One region of the Marinihelvus fidelis genome, then DNA from elsewhere that is predicted to be linked to it. Evidence: predicted binding sites of a transcription regulator. Region 1 holds the regulator's gene; each other region holds the start of a gene.

Evidence for each region. Region 1 encodes sigma-54, which starts transcription at its own class of promoters, with help from an activator protein. Its sites were predicted from a motif close to TGGCANGNTNCNTGCTT; they were not measured.
Region 2: the regulator sigma-54 is predicted to act here: its motif matches at 1,171-1,187, upstream of F3N42_RS09380 (TorF family putative porin).
Region 3: the regulator sigma-54 is predicted to act here: its motif matches at 887-903, upstream of glnA (glutamate--ammonia ligase).

Annotation. Positions count from the first base shown of each region.
Region 1 covers NZ_VYXP01000002.1:462,630-464,896, forward strand. The annotation lists gene lptB (LPS export ABC transporter ATP-binding protein) at 1-310, shown strand, start outside; gene F3N42_RS03470 (RNA polymerase factor sigma-54) at 328-1,788, shown strand; gene hpf (ribosome hibernation-promoting factor, HPF/YfiA family) at 1,954-2,267, shown strand, end outside.
Region 2 covers NZ_VYXP01000005.1:320,701-322,967, reverse strand. The annotation lists gene F3N42_RS09390 (V-type H(+)-translocating pyrophosphatase) at 1-53, shown strand, start outside; gene F3N42_RS09385 (sulfotransferase family protein) at 156-1,028, shown strand; gene F3N42_RS09380 (TorF family putative porin) at 1,252-1,884, shown strand; gene glnE (bifunctional [glutamate--ammonia ligase]-adenylyl-L-tyrosine phosphorylase/[glutamate--ammonia-ligase] adenylyltransferase) at 2,152-2,267, shown strand, end outside.
Region 3 covers NZ_VYXP01000005.1:94,732-96,998, reverse strand. The annotation lists gene F3N42_RS08420 (undecaprenyl-diphosphate phosphatase) at 1-713, shown strand, start outside; gene glnA (glutamate--ammonia ligase) at 959-2,267, shown strand, end outside.

The DNA of each region.
Region 1 (2,267 bases):
GGGCGGCGAGCGGCGGCGGGTGGAAATCGCCCGGGCACTGGCCACGCGGCCGCGCTTTATCCTGCTGGACGAGCCGTTCGCCGGCGTCGACCCCATTTCCGTGGGCGAGATCCAGAACATCGTCGAGCACCTGACCGACCGCGGCATCGGCGTGCTGATCACCGACCACAACGTCCGTGAGACCCTGGGCATCTGCGACCATGCCTACATTCTCAACGAGGGCCGGATCCTGGCCGAGGGCGCGCCGGACGTGGTGCTGGACAACGAAGACGTGCGCAACGTCTACCTGGGCCAGGCCTTCCGGCTGTAGGCGGGGTACGAAGCGTCATGGTCGATCATTCACTGCAATTACGCCTGAGCCAGAAGCTGGCGCTGGCGCCGCAGTTGCAACAGGCCATCCGCCTGCTGCAACTCACCCGTATCGAGCTGCGCGAACACCTGCAGGCCACCGTCGAGGCCAACCCGCTGCTGGACTTCGACGAGCCGGGTGGCGAGGCCGCGGCCGACAGCGCGGACGACTGGGACACGCCCTCCCAGGGTGAAGACAGCAGCGCCGCGGCCGATGACCCCTACGGCGACTACGACGACCAGTGGGGCGAAGACATGGGCGGCGGCGAACAGTGGGCCGAGGCCGGCTTCAGCGTCGAGCGCGAGAACCAGATCGCCGACGAGTCCGGCGATTCGCTGCGCGACCACCTGATGTTCCAGGTCGAGCTGGGCCAGTTCAATGACCGCGACGCCGCCATCGCCACCGCGATCATCTTCGCGCTCGATGAAGACGGCTACCTGCTCGACAGCATCGACGATATCCGCGACTCCCTGCTGCCCGACCTGGAAACCGACGAGGCCGAGATCCGCGCGGTCATGCGCCGCGTCCAGCGCATGGAGCCCGTCGGCGTGGCCACCAATGGCCCGGCCGAATGCATCCGCGTGCAGCTGGCCGTGCTGCCGGCCTCGACGCCCGGCCGCGACCTGGCCCAGCGCGTGGCGCGGGACTACATCGACCTGGTGGCCGACGCCGAGCTCGAACGCCTGAAGCGCGAAACCGGTGCCGGTGACGACGACCTCGAAACCGCGCTGGACCTGATCCGTTCGCTGGAGCCCCGCCCCGGCGCGCGCTACGACAACCGCCAGCAGGAATACCTGGTGCCGGATGTCTACACCCGCCAGGTCGAGGGCCGCTGGGTCACCTACCTGAGCCCGGACAACGACCCGCGCCTGAAGCTCAACACCTACTACGTCCAGCTGCTGCGCCAGTCCGGCGGCGAGGACCGCAAGTACCTGCAGGGCCGCCTGCAGGAAGCACGCTGGCTGCTGTCCAGCCTGGAGCTGCGCAACCGCACGCTGATGAACGTGTCGCAGGCCATCGTCGACCACCAGTCCGGCTTCATGGACGACGGCGATATCGCGATGAAGCCGCTAATCCTGAAAGACATTGCCGAGCAGGTTGGCGTGCACGAATCCACGGTGTCGCGCGCCACCACCCGCAAGTACATTTTCACGCCACGCGGCCTGTTCGAGCTGAAGTACTTCTTCTCCAGCCACGTGCGCACGCTCGACGGCGGTGACATCAGCGCCATCGCGGTCAAGGCCCATATCCAGTCACTGGTCGAGGCAGAGCCCGCCAGCAAACCGCTCAGTGACCAGGAACTGTCCCGTTTATTGCGCGAAGCCGGCATCCGCGCGGCCCGCAGGACCGTGGCCAAGTACCGGGAATCCCTGGGTATCGGCTCAAGCAGCGAGCGGCGCCGTGCCTACCGTCGACTGGCCGCGCGCGCGGTGGACTAGGAAAGCGGCGTCGCCGGGTATAGAATCTGCTCATGACAGTTTCTTTGCGAAGCCGCCCGCCGCGAACCCTGTGCGGACTCTACGGACGGTTCGAACTCCAGAGTTGACCCTGAAGCTGGCCCCAGCGGGCCGGTCCCTTTCCATCTCGAAACCAGGAGAAGGAAAATGCAATTGACGATTACCGGACACCACGTCGAAGTCACCCCCGCCTTGCGCGCCTATGTCACCGAGAAAATGCAGCGCCTGTCGCGGCATTTCGACAAGGTCGTGACCGTTGATGTGATCCTGAACGTTGAGAAACACACGCAGCTGGCGGAAGCCACCGTCAACGCGGGCGGACGTACGCTGTTCGCCAATGACAACGCAGACGACATGTATGCCGCGATCGACGGCCTGGCCGACAAGATCGACCGCCAGGTGCGGCGCCTGAAAGATCGCCTGCGCGACCACCACCACGAAAAGCCTGATTACCAGGCGGC
Region 2 (2,267 bases), on a different contig from region 1:
GCCTGGTGTTCGCGCCGTTCTTCGTGAACTACGGCGGCATCCTGCTGGGTTAATCAGCCACACAAAGCCGGGCCCGGCTGACCGGGTTCCGGCCTGTGTCGAAAAGACCCCGCCCCGGCGGGGTTTTTTCTTGCCTAACAGGTATCCTTGCCGGGATGAACCCGGACTTCATCTGTATCGGCGCGCAAAAGGCGGGCACCACGTGGCTGTACCGCCAGCTGCGCGCGCACCCGGACGCCTGGCTGCCGCCGGTGAAGGAACTGCACTACTTCGACCGCGAAGCCCGGCGCTGCGCGCATCACCCACTGGCCAGGCTAGGCGAGCCCGGCACCCGCGCCGCCTTCGCCGAATGGCTGGGCGAATTGCGCCATCACCGCCAGCCGGGCGACCTGGCCTGGGGCAGGCATTACTTCTTCGGCGAGCGTAACGACCAGTGGTACGTTCGTCTGTTCGAGCCGGGACGAGAGCGCTTGGCCGGTGAATTCACGCCGGCCTACTCCGCTATGTCGCCAGGGCGCATCAGCCACGTGGCCCGGTTGGCCCCTCAAGCCCGGATTCTGCTGATACTGAGAAATCCGGTTGAGCGCGCCTGGTCCCACGCAGTCATGAACCTGTGTCGCTTCGCAGGACGCGCTGTGAGTGATGTCAGCGACGAGGCCTTCCTCGCGCACTTCAGCGGCCGTGGCAGCCGACGTCGTGGCGATTACCCGGGCATGCTGCGGCGCTGGCAAAGCGCCTTTCCTGCAGACCAGTTGCATGTCCGGTTCTACGACGAACTCAAGGCCTCACCAGGCGATTTTCTCGCCGGCGTATGCCAGTTCCTCGGATTGGACCCATCACCATTGCCGCGCACCCTGTCGCCGACGGGAGTGACCATCAATTCCGGCGGCTATGACCGCATTCCGGCTCGCCTTGAAAAGGCGCTCAGCGCCCAGTACCTCGATATGCTCACGTTTCTCGCCGACCAGTTTGGCACCCCCGCCGATCGATGGCTCAGTCGTGCGCAGTCCTTACTCCAGGCCCGCTGAGCCCGGCCATCGGGCCACGGGTTGATAGCAAGCCGAGAACACGAACCAAAACGGGGCACGCGTGCGCCACGATGACGCACCCATACCGTGCCGAACGGAGGTCGTCACTGATTAGTGATTGATTTATAAACAGTTTAAAGTTTGGCCCGATTCCTGCATCTATAGGGGCAAGAAGAATTATTAACGCCCGCCATGGGCACCCTTTAGAGATGAGGAGTCACCGATGTACAAGAAGCTGATTTTGGGCCTGGGTATACTGGCCGTCACACCCGCGGCGCTGGCCGTGGACTTTTCCGCCAACCTGGGCTGGAACAGTGAATACATTTTCCGCGGTATTCCGCAGAAAACCTCGTCAGCGTTCGGTGGCCTCGACATGGAAGCCGGCGGCTTCTACGCAGGCACCTGGGGCGCCGACGTTGGTGACGGCCTGGAAGTCGACTTCTACGGCGGTTACGGCTTCGATGTCGGCGACTTCTCTTTCAGCGCCGGTGGTACGTGGTACACCTACACCGGTGACTTTGACGACGATTACAAGGAAATCAACCTGAGCGCCGGGTATGCCTTTTTGACCTTTGACGCGGCGATCGGCACCTACGATAATTTCGGACAGGGTGACCTGGATTACCAGTTCTACTCCCTGACGGCCGAATTTGGTGGTTTCTACGGAACGGTAGGCACCTTCGAAGACGACTTCGACGGCAGCTATTACGAGGTTGGCTACGGCAACACGCTGACCGTCAATGACTACGACCTGCTGGACTACGCACTGGTAGGTATCTACAGCGACTCGACTCTGCTTGGCGGGGACTCCGACACGAACCTGTTGTTGACCCTGAGCAAGTCGTTCGACCTGTAATACGTTCTCCAACCAGACCTTGCCGGTATTGAGCCTACCAGCGCTAACATAAGGTCTGACCATTAAGCCCCGGCCCCCCCGGGGCTTCTTTTTATGCCCCCCCGGTAAAAGCCTGTGCGACGCTCATTAACGGCGTCTTGCGCACAAAAGTAGCGCATCCCGTTGAAGATTGCACCTTTTTTGTAACATCCCTGTCACCGTGTCGCGATAATAAGCCTGAAAACCGCGCCAGCACGACCTTTCCGGCCATGTAGGTATACTCGATTGATGGACGAACAACGCACCAAACTTGCGCGCCGCTGCAGTCCGTTCCTGGATCGGCTGGTGACGCACAACCCGGGCTGGCTGGAGACCCTGGAACAACAGGGACGGCTGCGCGAAGA
Region 3 (2,267 bases), on a different contig from region 1:
AGCTTGCGGGATGGGAGGACCAGGGGCTGGTGCTGGACGTGGCCGCCCACCTGGGCACGCTGCTGGCCGTGGTGGCCTGGTTTCACAGGGACCTGCTGCGCATGGCGGCCGCCGTGTTCGGCGCCGGCCCGGGTGAGCGTGTGCAACAGGACCGTCGACTGGCGCTGACGCTGTTGACCGCCTGCCTGCCCGTGCTGCTGGTGGGCGCGCTGGCCTTTGACGCGGTCTCCACCTATCTTCGTGATATCCGCGTGGTCGCGGCCACCACCCTCATTTTCGGGGTCCTGCTTTGGATCGCCGACCGCTTCGCACCCGCCAACAAGGCGATCGAACAGCTGGGCCTGCGCCCTGGCCTGGCCATCGGCGTCGCCCAGGTCCTGGCGCTGGTGCCCGGGGTGTCGCGTTCGGGCATCACCATTACCATGGCGCGGGCGCTGGGGTTCGACGCCCTGTCCGCAGCACGCTTCTCCTTCCTGCTGTCGATCCCCGTGATTGCCGCGGCGGGCCTTTTTGGTGCATGGGAAATCGCCAGCGGCGCGGTGAAGGTGCCCTGGGGGGCGTTCTGGGCCACCGTCATACTGTCTGCGGCCGCGGGTTGGGCCTGCATCTCCGTGTTTCTTGCCCTTCTTGAGCGCGTTGGGCTGACGCCATTCGTGATTTACCGCCTTGTTCTGGGTGTCGCACTGCTGGCTGTCATCTACAGCGCACCGTAATAGTGCAAATATTCCATGGCCGTGCCATGATGGTGCGCTCCCTGGCTCGATGGCTGGCGTGGTGTCATTCCGGCACGGCCGCATGAGCGAAAAACTGTCGCTAAAAGGTCAAAACAGGCTGCTAAGTTCGAGAAACACGCGACCCCGGTGCGAATGTCCAGAATTGTGCGAGTTGGCATCATTCCTGCATCTATATCTCGAACCAGATTGGGTCACATCAATAAACCAACAGGAGAACCGCTTTAATGAGCACGAAAGACATTCTTAAAGACATCAAGGACGACGACATCGAATTCGTCGACCTGCGATTCTGCGACACCAATGGCAAGGAGCAGCACGTGACGCTGCCGGCCAGCATGGTGGACGAGGACCTCTTCGAAGAAGGCAAGATGTTTGACGGCTCATCGATCGCGGGCTGGAAAGGCATCAACGAATCCGACATGGTGCTGATGCCGGACAAGGATTCCGTGGTCCTGGATCCGTTTTCGGAGCACAAGACGCTGATCGTCCGTTGCGACGTGCTCGAACCGGACACCATGGAAGGCTACTCGCGCTGTCCGCGTTCACTCGCGCTGCGCGCCGAGGCCTACCTGAAGTCCAGCGGCATCGCCGACACCGCCTACTTCGGCCCGGAGCCGGAATTCTTCGTGTTTGACGACGTCCGTTTCGGCGACTCCATCAAGGGCGCGCACTACGAGATCGACTCGCAGGAAGCGGCCTGGAACACCGGCACCGAGTACGACGGCGGCAACCCGGGTCACCGCACCCGCGTGAAAGGCGGCTACTTCCCGGTCCCGCCGGTGGATTCGCTGCACGACCTGCGTGCCGAGATGTGCCTGGTGCTGGAAAAGCTGGGCGTGCCCGTTGAAGTGCACCATCACGAAGTGGGCACCGCCGGCCAGTGTGAGATCGGCACCAAGTTCAACACGCTGACCCGCAAGGCCGATGAGCTGCTGCTGATGAAGTACGCCATTGCCAACGTCGCCCACGCCAACGGCCAGACCGCGACCTTCATGCCGAAACCGCTGGTGGGTGACAACGGCTCGGGCATGCACGTGCACCAGTCGTTGACCAAGGATGGCAAGAACCTGTTCTCCGGTGACGAGTACGGCGGCCTGTCGCAGACGGCGCTGCACTACATCGGCGGTATCTTCAAGCATGCGCGCGCCATCAACGCGTTCTCCAACGCGTCGACGAACAGCTACAAGCGCCTGGTCCCGGGCTTCGAAGCACCGGTCATGCTGGCCTACTCGGCCCGTAACCGTTCAGCTTCCGTGCGTATTCCGTGGGTCTCCAGCCCGAAAGCCCGTCGTATCGAAGTGCGCTTCGGCGACCCGGTGGGCAGCGGCTACCTGACCTTCGCCGCCATGCTGATGGCCGGCCTCGACGGCATCGTCAACAAGATCGATCCGGGCCCGGCGATGGACAAGGACCTGTACGACCTTGAGCCGGAAGAAGCCAAGGACATCCCGACCGTCTGCCATAGCCTGGACCAGGCCCTGGAAGCGCTGGATGCCGACCGCGAATTCCTCAAGGCCGGTGGCGTCTTCAGCG